Regions from separate parts of the Cupriavidus sp. 01T418 genome, predicted to be linked through region 2. Evidence: riboswitches for the same ligand, from Rfam matches in the RefSeq annotation. Region 2 holds a riboswitch; the other holds the start of a gene.

Region 1 (7,360 bases), on a different contig from region 2:
GTGTGCCAGGACCACTAGCCTCCCGAGTAGCGTGCGTGGACTACAGTGCCGGGAAGAAGGATGAACCGCTCGTTGCCTACCGCTACGACGGTGAGACCGAACTGGATGCCAGCAAGTTTGTAAGTTCCCACTGATGGAGGAGCGCATGTCTGCCGATTTTTCAACCCAGCTCCGACAGGCCACAGCAGGTGATGCCGACGCGCAATTTACTGTGGCCGAGGCTTACCGCATGGGGCGGGAGACCGACGAAGATCTCCCAGAGTCGTTGCGCTGGTACCGCGCCGCGGCCGAACAGGGACACCCCCAGGCCCAAAACAATCTTGGCAGCATGCTGCTAAACGGGATGGGGACAGACAAGAATCCGGGGGAAGCGGCCATCTGGTACCGCAAGGCCGCTGAGCAAGGAGAAGCCGCGGCGCAATTCAATCTTGCGCTTCGATACCTGCACGGGAACGGAGTGTCGCAAAGCGACACTGAGGCTGCGGACTGGCTAAAAAAGGCTGCCGCGCAAGGCTATACCGATGCCGTCGGCCAGTTGGGAACGCTCTGTCGCTTCGGGCAAGGCGTTCCCCAAGACATTGTCAGAGCTGCAGAGTTGCACACGATTGCCGCGCTCGAAGGCGACGTGACGTCGATCGGCAATCTATCCGACTACCATGGGGAAATCGAGAAGGCGGCGCTGCGGGGGAGCGTAATTGCAGCGCTAAGCCTGGCCAAGATGTATGACCGAGGCCTGGCCGTTCCAAAGGATCCTGCGCAGGTGTATGCCTGGCTCCAGTGGGCAAAGCGACATGGGCTCACCGACAACGATGCTGAGGCTATGGAGGAGCTGGAAGACATGGAGACGTTCTACAGCGCGTTCGCGTCCGATGAGGATGCAAAACGCGGTAAGGCCTTGCTCAAAGAGATGGCTCGGACTGCCGCAAAATACGCCGTGCCACCGACTGCTTCCGAGCACAACGCATAGCTAGGATTACCTTTGGGAGACCGCGATGGCGCTCACAAAGTCCCAGATCGGACGCTGCGGCGAATTGCTGGTGCAATACCGCCTGCTCAAGCTCGGCATTGAGTCTGCGCCCATGACCACCGATTCGGGGGTCGACCTAGTTGCGTACGCCCCTGCATCGGGTCGGCCAGCAACAATACAGGTTAAGACAAACCTCCGTGCGAAGCCCGGCGGGGTAAGGGCAAGGCCGGACTGGATTGGTGGGTGTCAACGGAATGCCCAACTGGGCTTATTACGTTTGTTGACCTATCTTCACAGCGCGTCTGGGTACAGCAAACCCCTGAACTTCCCGGCCTCGCACAGCAATGTTCAGGCGGTCGGTTTCACTTTTACATGTACACCGACCCCACCGCCCGCCCACGAAAGGCAAATCGGCTTCTCCGGTGGATGAAATTCCCACGGTACGCCTAGAGCATCTGACACTAGCAGCCCTACAAGCCCGCCGATTGCCGGATCGGCCGCATGATCCCGCAGCAGTCCGCCGAATCCATTGCTCTCATTGTTCTTGTCTTTCAAATCGCCCTCCCCGACTGGGGTTCGTTGTTCGCCATTGGAAGCGACTGGCACTTCCAATGGTGTCAATGACACCGATGGGACCTGTCGTGCGGCTGCTGCAGCATGGCTCATCTCGTCCACGCAAGTCTTGAAGATGCCTTGATCCGCGGAAGATTCATTCCCCCGATTGCACTTGAGTGCAGAAAGTCTACAAGGTAAATCATATGCCGGAAATAGCGCCTTCCTTCTCAAGGGGGAAGTACAACCGGACTGCGCATCGTTTCGGTGTTCAACCACGGCGGGACGCGGCATCAAGGGCATGCCCCCTTGCGCCGGCGCTCTGTGTTCAGCTCGGTGACCTACCGTCACGGAGCTGGCCAAGATGGCGTATCGAGGCGCTGGCCATGACTAAAGCGCCAACCGTTGCACTTGAATGCAGGGGCTGTGCCGGCATTGCTGCGGTTTGCACTTGAGTGCAGGAGCTTCCTCTTCATGACGGCATGCCTCGGCAGCGACAGCGCCGGCAGCAGGCTCGGGAAGTCGGCGGAATGCCCGACACCCTGCGCGTCTAGTTGCTTCAAAAGCAGCGCCCGCACCATCTCTGCTTCAAGAGGCTCGCTCATGTCAGCCTTCCATCTTCAGTTGGTTGACGCTGTCCGGTTGTGAAGATGGTCGAATGGAATCCCAGACCGGTGGCAATCCCATCAGGTTCCATGAGCGCCTTCTTCTTGACCTTTTGCGAGCAACGCAGAAGTCAACGGCGCAGCAATCTCAAATCCACGTAGCTGCTTAAGCCATCGCGTCGGAATACCGCCCAGCCCGAAGCGGATGCCGGCCAGGCCCCCTGCGACGCAGGCGGTCGTATCGGTGTCATTTCCGAACAGGACGGCCGTCCTGACGACGTCCTCGAACGTCGACTCTTCGAGCGCGCGCCGCGCCGACCAGATCGTGTCGAGCACGTAGCCCGTGCCACGCGGCGCGTCATGTTTCGGGAAACCTCGCAGGATGTCCAACTCGCGGAGATATTCGCTGCCTTTCCGCTCATCGGGCCACGCTTTATAGACCGTTTCGAGACGACTGTCTGCGGATGCCCACGGGTCCGCCAGACCGCGCAGATAGCCGGTGGCGACCAGACAATAGAAAGCGCACGCGACCTGCGAGCGCGCATGGGCATGCGTGGGTAGCGATTGCAGGTGGGCCCCGCGCACGAGTGCCGAGTCGGTCCCCGCATGCAGAAGCGCCAAGGGCAGACAGCGCATTAGACTGCCGTTGCCATTGTCCATGACATCGGCCCCACCCGATTCACGCGGCGACGCGCCGTCGCGCAGATTGTCCAGTGCGTCGGCAGTCTGGATGCCGACATCGAAGACCCGCCCATCAACGGCCAGATAGCCACGGTCCAGCCAGCGCAGCAGCCGGTCGGCGAAATCGACCAGCGAGAAGTGTTCGTGCTCGACCAGGGTGGCCAGCAGACACAGGGCCTGCGCACCGTCGTCGGACCAGGTCCCTATCGGCACACCGGTGTGCGCGCGCGGAAATCCAGCTGGCGGCTGCATCTCGATGGCCTTGCGCGCCGGCAACTGCTGCGCTGGGTGAAACTCATACGGTACGCCAAGCGCATCGCCCACCAGCACGCCCACAAGGCCACCCAGCTTGGCATGGGCGGGGTGCCACTGTGCCAACCCCAAAAATCCATCATGGCTCATTCGGTATCCTCCTTGACTGTCTTCCTTGCGACATCCGCCTCGTCGGCGATTGCCACCCTATCTTTTGCACTCATGGCCCGCAGGCCTGGCAGCGCTCTCGCGCGGGTCATCCCATCACTGTTCCCAAGGCAGACTGACATCCTCCCGGCCGAAATGGCCGTAGGCCGCGGTCGGATAGTAGATAGGACGCAGCAGGTCCAGGGTTTCAATGATCCCCTGCGGCCGCAGGTCGAACTCGCGCGCAAGCTCGGCAGCGATGTCGCGCCGTGATTCGACCTCGGTCCCGTACGTCTCGACCAGGAAGCTGACCGGCTCCGCCTCGCCGATCGCGTAGGCGAGCTGCACCAGGGCACGCCGCGCCCAGCCGCGCGCCACGACCTGCCTCGCTAGGTAACGAGCCATATAGGCCGCCGAGCGGTCCACCTTGGAGGGGTCCTTACCGGAGAAGGCGCCGCCGCCATGGGGCGCCGCGCCGCCATAGGTGTCGACGATGATCTTGCGGCCAGTCAGTCCAGCATCGCCCTTCGGGCCACCTGTGACGAAGCGCCCGGTCGGGTTGATCAGGCGGCGCAGTCCTTTGGCGCGGAAGTGCGCCGGGATCACCGGCTCGATCACATGCTCCAGCACCGCGGCGCGCAGCGCTTCCAACTCGATGCCCGCATCATGCTGCGTCGATAGCACCACGGCCTCAATCTGCGTGGGGCGGCCGTCGACGTAGCGGATGCTCACCTGCGACTTCGCATCCGGCTGAAGCCAGGGCACGATGCCCTGCTCCCGCAGTTCGGCCTGGCGCCGCACGAGCCGGTGCGCGTAGACGATCGGCGCCGGCATCAGCTCCGGCGTCTCGTCGGTGGCATAGCCGAACATTAGCCCCTGGTCCCCCGCGCCCAGGATGCCGTCGGCGCGATCGACACCTTGGTTGATGTCCTGCGACTGGCCATTGAAGCGGATCTGGACTTCGCAGTGCTGCGGGTCGATGCCCGTTTCGGCATCGCGGTAGCCCGTTTCGCGCAGCACCTCGCGCACCAGCGCCTCGGCCGACTCTCGCACCGCCTCGAAATCATCGCGGCGTCGCGTCTTGAACTCGCCGGCTACGACCACGCACTGGTCCGCTAACAGCGTCTCGCAAGCAACCCGCGCATGAGGATCGCGCGCCAGGAAGGCATCCAGGATGCGATCGGAAATGCGGTCGGCCAACTTGTCCGGATGGCCGGCGGAAACCGACTCCGAGGAAAAAAGCCCGTTGCGAATTGTCATGAATCTCTCCTGTTGTGCCGCGCCCGCTTGCTGTCGGCAGCACTAGGGCTCCACCCGTTGTCATCGAATGGAAAACGTATAGCCGAAGGTCAGCTCGGGCCAGGGTGTAGGAAGGACCTGGCCGGCTTTGTATAGCCCGCGGCCGTACTTCCTATAGAAGATCGCCAACGCAAACAGCGGGGCGTAGACCGGTGGCCCCGCGCGCGAGAAGCCGAGGTAGGTCAGCTCTCCCGCACTGGCCGAAAAAGCCGCGTGGACAGCATGGAAGAACGCGTCGCTCTTCGTCACGCATCCGTGCTCGTCGGCGATCAGCTTCGCGTACTTCCGGCTTCGCTCTTGGCTGGCATTGGTGTAGAGCCCCATCAGATCGGCCTGTTCGTGGTCTCCGATGATTTCGACGCGCACACGCTGCGGCACACGCTGCGCCAGGTACATAGGGAAATGCACCAGATCGAAGCTGTGCCTGCGTAAAGCGTCGTCGTCGACGGTGATGGTGGCGTGAGACATATCCCCCGCCTTCGGCATGCAGTCGTCAGCGGGCATGCGTCAACACCGCGGGAATGGGCTGCGGCAACGCCGGATGCCTCTCACCAGCGAGGTACTGGGCCTGGGGTAGGTATGAAGCAGTCGCGTCCCGGCGGACGGCTGGGAGGCAAGTAGGGATGGCAGGCATCTCGATCTCCTGTTTAGCCGCGTTTGACGAATTGTCGGGGGCGGCAAGCTGGAACAAATCCCCCGGTCCATTCCCCCATGCGGGGCGGCAGACCAGCCGTTTCTCAATCCGAGTCTGTCTAAAACTATCGCAAGAGAATCAATTGCGGCATGGCATCCGCGCCGGACCGGACGATGGCGTTCTGGCCGAATTGCGTACCCAGTGCCTTCGCGTCGTCCAAGGCAAGGCCAAGCGTAAGGAAGCTCTCCTCGCCCGGCCATCCATTGACAGGATGCTGGCCGATGCCGCCGATGAAGCGGAATCCGCGTTGCTGCAGGGTGTGCGCCAATGCCCGCTGCCGCTCAAGATTGCAGGCCGGCTCCCGCTGCTCGCTAAAGGGATTGCACGCCGTGATGAAGGCGCTGCAGGCCACGCCGTCCGTATCGTGCAGTGCAGCCAGCACGGGGTTGGCCTCGCCCACCTTCTGGGTGGGCGGGGTGCCGCCGTGCACGTGGTAGTGGGTTTCCAGATAAGCCTGGATGATGTCTTTAGGAATTTCCGAGTCAGAAAACAAAAAACCCTCCGTTGAAGGAGGGTCGACGCGTTACCCGCTTGGTTGCTCCTACAGGAGCCACATCCGCTTTCGCGATCCACCTTGCCCGGGGAGGCAGGTTGGCATGGGCGTCGACCCAATTCATAATGTTCGTCTATTAGAGCACACGCTATCGCAGTACGTCAAGCGCCGACATTGTCGGGGGCAGAATTCCGTGCAAACTAACACGGAGATGAAACCCAGATCCACAACTTTGCCCGCGGCCTACATCACCTCGCGCAGTTCTCCAAAGCGGGCCAGTGGTGGGCGGATTCCGTTGCACTTGAGTGCAGGGCTATGCCGGCATTGCTGCGGTTTGCAAAGAGTCCTAGTAGCTTGCGGTCCATGACAAATTGGGGCCACCGTTCGCGACTCTTCACGTTGTTCGCAATGAAAGCCTGGACCTTATGCCTGACAAGCTAATCGGACACTGGCACGTGACATCCCGTACGTCTGCACCCGCGAGCGTTGGCTCTAGCTAGCCTCATGAATCCAGTGAGCCGCAGGATCGCTTAACCCGCCTCCTACCCGGCGCAGCAAACGCCGCCGACTCCGCCCTCACCCGCTCCAGCAGCTTCTCGGCCGACTCGTCGCTCGGATCCTGCGGCACCAGTTCACCTCGAAAGGCCTTCGTCAGCAGCGCGGGGATGAGCTTGTCAAGGCGTTCGCGGGCGCGCTCGTATTGGACCTGTACCTTGTCAGCGAGGCCGAACAGAGACTCGACCCGGCGGATGATTTCGCGTTGCTCTTGGAGCGATGGCAGTGACATTGGGAATTCTTTCACCTTCGAAAGGTTAAGGTTTGGCTGATTCCCTCCCTCTGCCAAATCACGCATCTCGTAATAGTTGGCCTCAAGCGTCAGGCGCACATAGCGCCTATCCGCTTTTGCTTGATCAACTTGCACCGCAGCACAGGCCTGATTGATTGTGGCCGGAATTGCTAATTCCGTTACTTGGCCCCGTGTTTTGCCTTCGCCATACAAAGCAATCAACAATGTGCCGGCTGGATAGATTTTCAGCCTATGCGCTCTGATTGCCTCATCGGTCACAAACTCATCTGCTGCAGTTACGAAACGCTTGGAAGTGGCGGCACTGGTAATCCACGGCGTGCCCTGCGGCGCATAGAAGGCAGGATTCGAACGCAATGGCGTAGATCCAGTGCCGACTTGGGCAACAGCCTGCACGTCAACGGAACTCCACTCCTTCAACAACCCGCACTCCAACCGCCATTCCTCCGTCAGCTCCCCGCTGATGGCAGCCGCCAGCACGGAGTGCCGGAAGCGCTTGAGCAGCGCCGGCACGCGCTCCAGTCGAGCGCGAGCTGCATCCACGCGGGCCAGCACGGCGTCGAGTTTGTCGGCGATGCGCTTTTGTTCGTGTAGGGGCGCAAGCACGAATGGCGCCTTCTTCCCTGCGTCCGTGCCGAGACGTGGCATGTTCAATCCATGACTGACTTCTGCCGCGTAATCGAGAAAGCGCGGATTCTTGAGCCAGTAGAAAACGTAGCGATTGTCCGTGGCACTGGTCCGCTTGATTGGCACGATTTCAGTGGTGCAGAAACCATCAGAGTCGGCGATCACAACCTTGTTCAAGTATGGTCGCAATTTCCCGTAGAGCACATCTCCCTTCACGAAGCTGTTCTTCGTGCTCTTG
Region 2 (7,360 bases):
CGCAGCAGTGGGTACGCCGTCCGGGGTGGATTCGCGGTGCTTCTCCGGCTCCGGCTGCGGCGGATAAACCGGCACCGTGCACGCGCCCCACTCCGTGCCGCGCGCCCGGCGCCGCCATAGCTTGACGCCGAAGTGCCCGAGGTTGAGCGCCGCATACAAGGTGCCGTCGCGCGGATCGGCCAGCACCATGCTGACCGGCTCGCCCAGGAAATGCACCGAGTCCTGCCGCCATGCGCCGGCGCTGTCGCGCTGCAACATCAGCAAGCCCTTGCGCGTGCCAACGAGAAGCCGATCGCTCATGCTGGACTCCAGACTTCAGTGGCGTGCCTTCGACGGCACCGCGCATCGTCAACCGCCAGACAGCGCCTGCACCACGTAGATCTGGCTGCACTCGCCTACGCGGTCACTCAAGCGCCGGCGGTCCCGAATGGCGGAGCCGTCGACAAAGACGGCCACGTGCCGCCGCAACTGGCCCTGGTCGTCGAGGATATAGCCGCGCAGTTCCGGCTGCTCACTGAAAGCGCGTTCCAGGGCGGCACACACGGTAGCCGCGGACACTTCGCGTTCCGGGCTGGGGACATGGCGCTGGATGGCGGCGGCAAAGACGAGTCGTGTCATGGCTGGCGGTCCCGCTGGCGATGGATGCGAACGTCTTGCAGTGTAGGAAATAATGTGGGTAATGAGCGTGCGGTTGCGCTCCTTGAACGGGCGGAATGCGCTATCGCGCACGTGTTCGCCATATTGCAATGCAGCATCCGAAGCAATCCTGCGTGCCCGGCGCGCTTGCAGCCTGCAGCAGCGCGGCCCCCGGAGGCGAGGGGAGCAAACCATCGGCCACATCAGCGGTGCACATCCCTGTTGGCCGCAACGTATGGCCTGAGCGTCGCACTATCTCAACCCGCGCCGCCGGTCTTCAGCGGATACTTCAGCGCATTCATTTTCATCTTGGCTTTCACCGCCGCATCCAGGTCCACATTGAGTTCGCTGAGCAACTGCGCCAGGTAGATCGTGATGTCCGCCAGTTCCTGCTCCACATGCTCGCGCTCATCGGTGGACATGATCTCGCGCGCTTCGTCCTCGGTCTTCCACTGGAAGATCTCGACCAGTTCGGCCACTTCCACGCTGAGCGCCATGGCCAGGTTCTTGGGGCTGTGGTACTGACCCCAGCCGCGCGCCTCGCCGAATGCGGCAGCGGCTTGCTGGAGGTTTTTAATGTCGATCAAGGTCATGGCGTGGAGGAACGAAGTGGTCTTGCGACGCATATTGAACCATATCCGTTCGTCCACGTATCCAGTAGCCACCCCGCCGCCGCCATGCCTTGCCCTGCGTGCCGCCACGATCAGCACGCCAATGCTTCCACCGTGATTCAGGGATGGCCTGCATGCCCCTTCGCCAGCAGGGGGGCCGGTACCGCGCCGCTGGCCGGCCCCGCTTTCGCCTGCCTCTTGTCCGCCATGGCCTTGTCGATCACCTTCTGCTGTGCCAGATCGTGAAACGCGTGGGCCTGGACGGGCAGTACCAGAACGGGAACCAGCGTGAGCAGGGCTAACGTAAACCTCTTCATTGCAAGACTCCTTTTGACGAGTGCAAAGTGTCAAGTGTCAGATGTCGATTTTCATGCGGGCCAGTCGCCATAGCCGCATGCGGGCAAGGGCGATCCGGCCGTTGCCAGCACGCTGCAGCGCTGCGGCGGCCTGTATGCCGGAACAATGTCCGACCATGCAAGACGACGGGGCGGGCGCCGGATGCGTGGGTTTCCTGGCATCTCGGCGTCGACCGCGCGGGCGACCGACGGCGCTACCGATATAGCCGGGGCGACCGGCACGGAGCCGGCCACCCTTTTCCCCGTCATTCCGATGCCAACGCCCCTGATGGCCCCGATGCCGAGAGCGCAGGCCATGATGATGGCGCCAGCCATAAGTGTTCCGCTACGCAGGGTGCCGGGGTAAGTCACACGCTTCCTTTATTGTTCAGAACCTCATGATCAAATCGGCCGCCACCATGGTCTGCACCCGTTTCGTGCCGCCGTTGAAGGCAGGGCTGCTCGCCGTGTAGCGGTTGATCTCGGGTCGGAACAGGAGCGACTGATTGAAGAAGTGTGTCCAGCTCAGCGCTTCACCCCAGTATCTGGCCGGCGTACCCGTGCGCTGCCCTTGGCGGTCGTCCATGTATTCGAGGCGGGCCGAAATACTATCCTTCGAGCTGAACTGCCAGTTCAGATAGTCCACGACTGCAATTTCGCTGGTGTTGAAGCGCCTGCTCGGGTCGGTAAAGTAGGTGCTGTTCAGGCAGCCGTTGGGGGTCGCCGGACCGTCGCTGCCAACCTGGCCGGTACAGACGGGGACGTTGTTCTCTTTCATGTACCACGCCTCGACCGCGTTGTTCAGCGTCTGGCTAAAGCGGTGACTCCAGGTTGCCACCCACTGGTTGACGTTGTTGTAGGCATAGTTGGCGCCATTGATCGAGTTCGCGCAGCCATAGATCGAGTCCGAATTTGCATCGTTGATCCACTGCGCGCAGAGCAGCGGCGAAAGCTTCGAGCCCGAGGTACCGGGCAAGGTATCGTTACCACCGGTCAGGCCGAACTGCACCGTCCAGTTTTTGTTCAGCTTGATGGAATCGACCACGCCGACCTGCGTATAGGGGTCATACGAGTAGAGCAGCGAGTGGCTGAACATGTAATTGTCCGGCGCCAGCTGGGCTTCGATGTCGGGCAGCGAGATAAAGCGGCCCACGCGGATGTTCATGCCCTGCGCAATGCCGGGAATGTAGGTATCGACATACGCCATCGGCATATCGAAACCGTATTGCTTGTTCTTGCTGAGCAACTGGTTGCTCCAGAACCCCTTCATGGTGGTAAAGCGGTAGTCCATGCCGTACAACAGGTCGAAGCGGAAGCCGAAGTCGACGTGGTCGGTCTGATACGTGTCGGGCAGGCGCGTCACGCGCAGGTCCGCCTGGTGCAGCTGCACCGAGTTGGGGATCTGGTCGTAGGCAGCCGGCGCATTGGTGTAGCGGTTGCCCGGCTGCCGCTGCGATGTGCTCATATTGCCGCCGATTTCCACCCAGCCGCTGATCTGCGTGCGCGAATCCTTCCAGAAATCGGAGGACTCGCCCAGTGCCTTCATCAGTGGATAGACCAGTGCGTTATTGCGGTCGCCGATGGTAGGCGTGCCGCCCATCTGATATTCACCGTAGGGGAACGGCGGCGAGTTCTGCGGCGCGGGAAGCTTGCGCAACTCGGGCGCATCGCCGCCGCTGCCGCCATCGCCTGTAAAAGGCCACGGCGTGTCAGGCATCGCCTGCGAGCCGTCCGTATACGCACCGATGAATTTGCCAACGAAGCTGCTGGATTCCGGTTTGGCGGCAGTTGCCGCATCTTCGGCAAAGGCGCCCTGACCGACTACGAGGCTCAGTACGCCAAGCAAGGCCGACATGAGCCCTGTGAGCCTTGTTTGTTTTTCTACTTTGAACGTCGACATGTTCGAGATTCGCTGAAATGGGGGGCCCGTTTTGTGAATTCTCCTTAACGTAATGCTTGGAAAGACTCCCCTGGGTCTGCTTTACGTTGGCAGCGATTTAGCCATTTGCCGAATTAAAAGTTAGTTAAAAATGCTGCGATGCGATATAAAATATTTGTTAACAGCGTCTCCGCAGCACCCGATTGGCGAAAATATTGGTTTGGCATAAAGATTCGCCGGCGATTTTTTATATTATCAATACATGATCACGCCAATTTTTATCCATTTTTTATTTGGATTCCGGTTTAACACAGCCACCGAAAGAAAGTGGGTGTTGCACAAACAATGAATTGTGTACGCGTGATCGACAGTGAGCGCTCCATGCAATTCAACTTGCGGCGCTTTCCGGGCGGATAGGGATATCGGGTGCTCGTGACCGGAAGCGGCACGGAGGGCATCAAGCTGGCGGGCTCAAGGCGACCTGACTTGATTGTGCTTGATATCCGCCTGCCAGATGTGAACGGCAGGCTCGTACTCGACGAAATCCGCAGATGGTCCAGCGTGCCCATCCTCGCCATCTCGGAGTCCGTCACGGAAGACGCCAGGATACAGATACTTGATGCTGACGCTGACGCCTATTCAAAGCCCAGGATACTTGCTCCAGATCCGTTGAACCAGATCCGCGTCCTCGGCATCGATGCCGATTTCCCACCCCGGGAACGCGCCCAGGTCATCAGCAAGCTCGGCGATGACCTCACGCAGTTCCAGTGGCTCCAGCCATTGCGCCGGAATCGCTTCCTCGCCGAGCAGCGCGCCCAGCAGGTTGCCGGTGATCGCGCCAGTCGAATCCGAGTCGCCGTTATGGTTCACCGCCAGCACAACCCCATGACGAAAATCGCGCGCGACAAGGGCACAGTAAATGGAGATCGCCAGCGCTTCCTCGGCGACCCAGCCTTCACCGAGGCGGGCGACGGCATCCTCGTGCGCCACGCCGGAGCCCGCAAGCTGCTCCGCATGCATGATGGCCAGCAGCGTTTCCTCGTGGTCCGACTGCGCGCACAGGCATGCCTTGGCCGTCGCCAGGGCGGCAGGCAGCGTCGCGCCGTCCGCCAGTTCGTGGATCAACGCGGCCAGCACGCCGCCCGTCAGCGATCCGCTTGGATGTCCGTGGGTGAGGGCGGCAAGCTCGGTCCCGAGAGCAAAGGCGTACCGGGGCGTTCGCGGATTCGGGTGCCGCCACGCGAAGAGGCCAGCCGGCGCCACGCGCATGACGCCGCCGCAGCCCTTGCTGTCGTTACGCGCAGGCTCGCCCGGCGTCATCATGGATTCCAGCGCGGACAAGCAGGTGTTGCCCGGTGCGCGGCGGCTGTGCAGCGCTGCCTGCCGGTAGAGCCATCCCGGCTTGTCCGCGATGACGTCCGCATGCCATGCGGGCCGGATCCCTTGCGTGTGCAGCCAGCGCAAGTAGGCGCGCGCGACGACGCTCGAATAGCTGGTGATGTCCTTGCCGGTGCCCCGCACCCAGGCACGCAGCAGGCCTTCGCCGGTGAACAACGTCATCTGCGTGTCATCGGTGATGGTGCCGATGCCACCGTAAGCCGGGGCGTAGTCCGTGATGCCGCCGGCGCCGAAGCGTTCCAGGATCCCGGCGCGCGTCATGAACTCCACGGGGGCGCCGAGCGCGTCGCCGGCTGCGCCGCCGAGCAGGCAGCCTCGGAAGCGGCTGCGTGAGGTCGGGTTGGAAGCGGGTTGGGTTACAGGCATGTCTTGCATCATTCCACCTTGGCCTAACGCAAGAGGATCAACTGGGGCACGGCATCGGCGCCCGACCAGATGATCGCGTTCTGTTCATATCTGGCGCCGAGCGCCCTGGCGTCTTCGAGCGCAAGCCCAAGCACCAGGAGACTGGGCTCGCCAGGCCATGCGTTCGAGGGATGCTGGCCAATGCCATCGATGAACGTCAGTCCGCGTTGCGCCAGCTCGCCCGCCAAGGCCGCCTGGCGGCGCGCGTTGTCCGCTTCGTCGGCAGCTTGCCGGCTGAACGGATTCCAGGCGGTGATGAAGGCGCTGCACTTGACGCCGGATGCGTCGTGCAACGCAGCCAGCGACGCGCTGGCCTCGCCGACCCTCAATGTGGCTGGCGCACCGCCGTGGACGTGATAGTGCGTCTCCAGGTAAGCGTGGATGGTTTCGGGATCGATGACTGAAGCAGAAAACAAAAAACCCTCCTTGCAAGGAGGGTCGACGCTGTGCCCGCTTGGTTGTTCCTCAAGCTTCAAGGAACCACATCCGCTCTCGCGATCCACCTTGCCCGGGTAGGCAGGTTGGCATGGGCGTCGACCCAAATCAGAATGTCGGGAGATTGGAACATGTGGACCGATTGCGTGTCAAGGACGGGCGGAGAAGGCTACGGCGAAGGCTATATTCGCGACCGAACATATAGCGCCACCCGCCAATGCTAGCTTGCTCTCGTGCACCGTGCCTGCGTCGACGCTGCAGGCCATTCTCCAGCAGAGAAAAAGATGAGCAGGATCTACATTCCAACCGCCCTGGCCGATAGCTGGGCACCCTTTCTTGCAAATCTGGTCAGGCATTGGAAAGCCGGCTACTCCTCCCGCACGCTGGCCCATTGCTGGCAGGAAGCCGATGGCTTCCCGGTGGAGATCGCCAACGCCATCGAGGCTTATCCGGCGCTGCGAGGCACCGCCTTGCTGCCGGGTATTCCCGAGCATCATGTCGCGTTCCCGCGCGGCACCACCAGATCACGGAACGTCATCTGCGTACTGGGCAAATGCGACGGCCAACTGATCTCCTTCGCTGTGGAAGGCAAAGTTGGAGAACCCTTCGACCGCACCCTGGCGGAGTGGCTCGAATCGGGATCGCCGGGAAAGCATACCCATCTTGATTTCCTCACCGAAACGCTTGGCCTGCCGGAGATCCCCTTGTCGATCCGGTATCAGCTGCTACACCGGACTGCGTCGGCGATCCGGAGAGCGGAGCGCTTTCACGCGGATCACGCAGTGATGCTGGTTCACTCGTTCAGCCCGACCAATGCCTGGTTTGAGGACTATCGCGCGTTCGCTGCGCTGTTCGGCGTGGATGCCAGGCCAAACAGCTTTTACCGCGCGAAAAGGCTGCCGAAGACGGAACTGCATCTGGGGTGGATATGCGGGGCTTCGGCGTATCTTGAGCGGTAGGCAGGACGCCTTCGCGTAGAACGCGGCACCGAATGTTCGGTTCCAGACAGATCGCTTCCTGCACATGAAAATAATGGTCACAAAGGGGAATTTGGCTGGCAGGACCAGGCCGCCCGATAAGAAAAAACGGGGAAACCAGCATGCAACACCAAGCTGTACGAGCCGGAGTGATTGCAGCCTTCGCCCTGCTAGCCGCTGCCGAAGCCTGTGCGCAAATGCAGCAGCGGCAAAGTGAGACAAGCAATGCAGAAAGAATGTCAGTCTGCCAGTGCGTCGCCGACCTTCTGTTCATCGCCGCGCAACTACGCGATACGGGGGTGCCCAGGGAAGATGTATTGAAGCGAGCGAGCGAGCTTGGCGGGGGCGACCGGCTCTTTCTCTCGACGACCACCGAGGCAACGAACATTGCGTACGACATGCCAAAGATGTCGACGGCGAAACTGAAGCAGCTTCACATCGACGCGTGCAAGAAGGAGGTCAGATGAAAGCTGTGCGGGTGGCTTTCGCATAGACAGCGACGATTTGAACATCGCCGGGAATGCGCTAACTGCCAGGGCAGTCGCGGCGCGATGCGGCAACATGGCTTGTCCATTGCCGAAGAAGCGCTGGCTGCTTCGCTGTTGCCAGCCCCTGAGAAGCGAGAACTGCTCACCCGGTGAGGCCGCTGAGTGGGCATGAAGATCGTTCCAAGTTCGATCGGGA

Evidence for each region. A riboswitch is a leader RNA that binds a small molecule or an ion and turns the genes downstream of it on or off. The one in region 2 is predicted to bind S-adenosylmethionine.
Region 1: it holds a riboswitch for S-adenosylmethionine, as region 2 does, so the genes downstream of both, AC1DQ3_RS04105 (DUF3293 domain-containing protein) here and AC1DQ3_RS15565 (DUF3293 domain-containing protein) in region 2, are expected to answer to the same signal.

Annotation. Positions count from the first base shown of each region.
Region 1 covers NZ_JBFTQG010000002.1:428,340-435,699, reverse strand. The annotation lists gene AC1DQ3_RS04140 (metallophosphoesterase) at 1-134, shown strand, start outside; gene AC1DQ3_RS04135 (tetratricopeptide repeat protein) at 146-967, shown strand; gene AC1DQ3_RS04130 (hypothetical protein) at 1,316-1,522, opposite strand; gene AC1DQ3_RS04125 (hypothetical protein) at 1,867-2,124, opposite strand; gene AC1DQ3_RS04120 (ADP-ribosylglycohydrolase family protein) at 2,206-3,207, opposite strand; gene metK (methionine adenosyltransferase) at 3,322-4,464, opposite strand; gene AC1DQ3_RS04110 (hypothetical protein) at 4,525-5,007, opposite strand; gene AC1DQ3_RS04105 (DUF3293 domain-containing protein) at 5,262-5,690, opposite strand; SAM-I-IV-variant riboswitch at 5,719-5,824, opposite strand; gene AC1DQ3_RS04100 (restriction endonuclease subunit S) at 6,193-7,360, opposite strand, start outside.
Region 2 covers NZ_JBFTQG010000013.1:31,899-39,258, forward strand. The annotation lists gene AC1DQ3_RS15530 (WD40/YVTN/BNR-like repeat-containing protein) at 1-300, opposite strand, end outside; gene AC1DQ3_RS15535 (ubiquitin family protein) at 349-618, opposite strand; gene AC1DQ3_RS15540 (nucleotide pyrophosphohydrolase) at 894-1,229, opposite strand; gene AC1DQ3_RS15545 (hypothetical protein) at 1,367-1,564, opposite strand; gene AC1DQ3_RS15550 (outer membrane beta-barrel protein) at 1,971-3,437, opposite strand; partial or broken gene AC1DQ3_RS15555 (response regulator) at 3,888-4,088, shown strand; gene AC1DQ3_RS15560 (ADP-ribosylglycohydrolase family protein) at 4,101-5,225, opposite strand; gene AC1DQ3_RS15565 (DUF3293 domain-containing protein) at 5,249-5,680, opposite strand; SAM-I-IV-variant riboswitch at 5,709-5,821, opposite strand; gene AC1DQ3_RS15570 (DUF6946 family protein) at 5,933-6,658, shown strand; gene AC1DQ3_RS15575 (hypothetical protein) at 6,799-7,143, shown strand.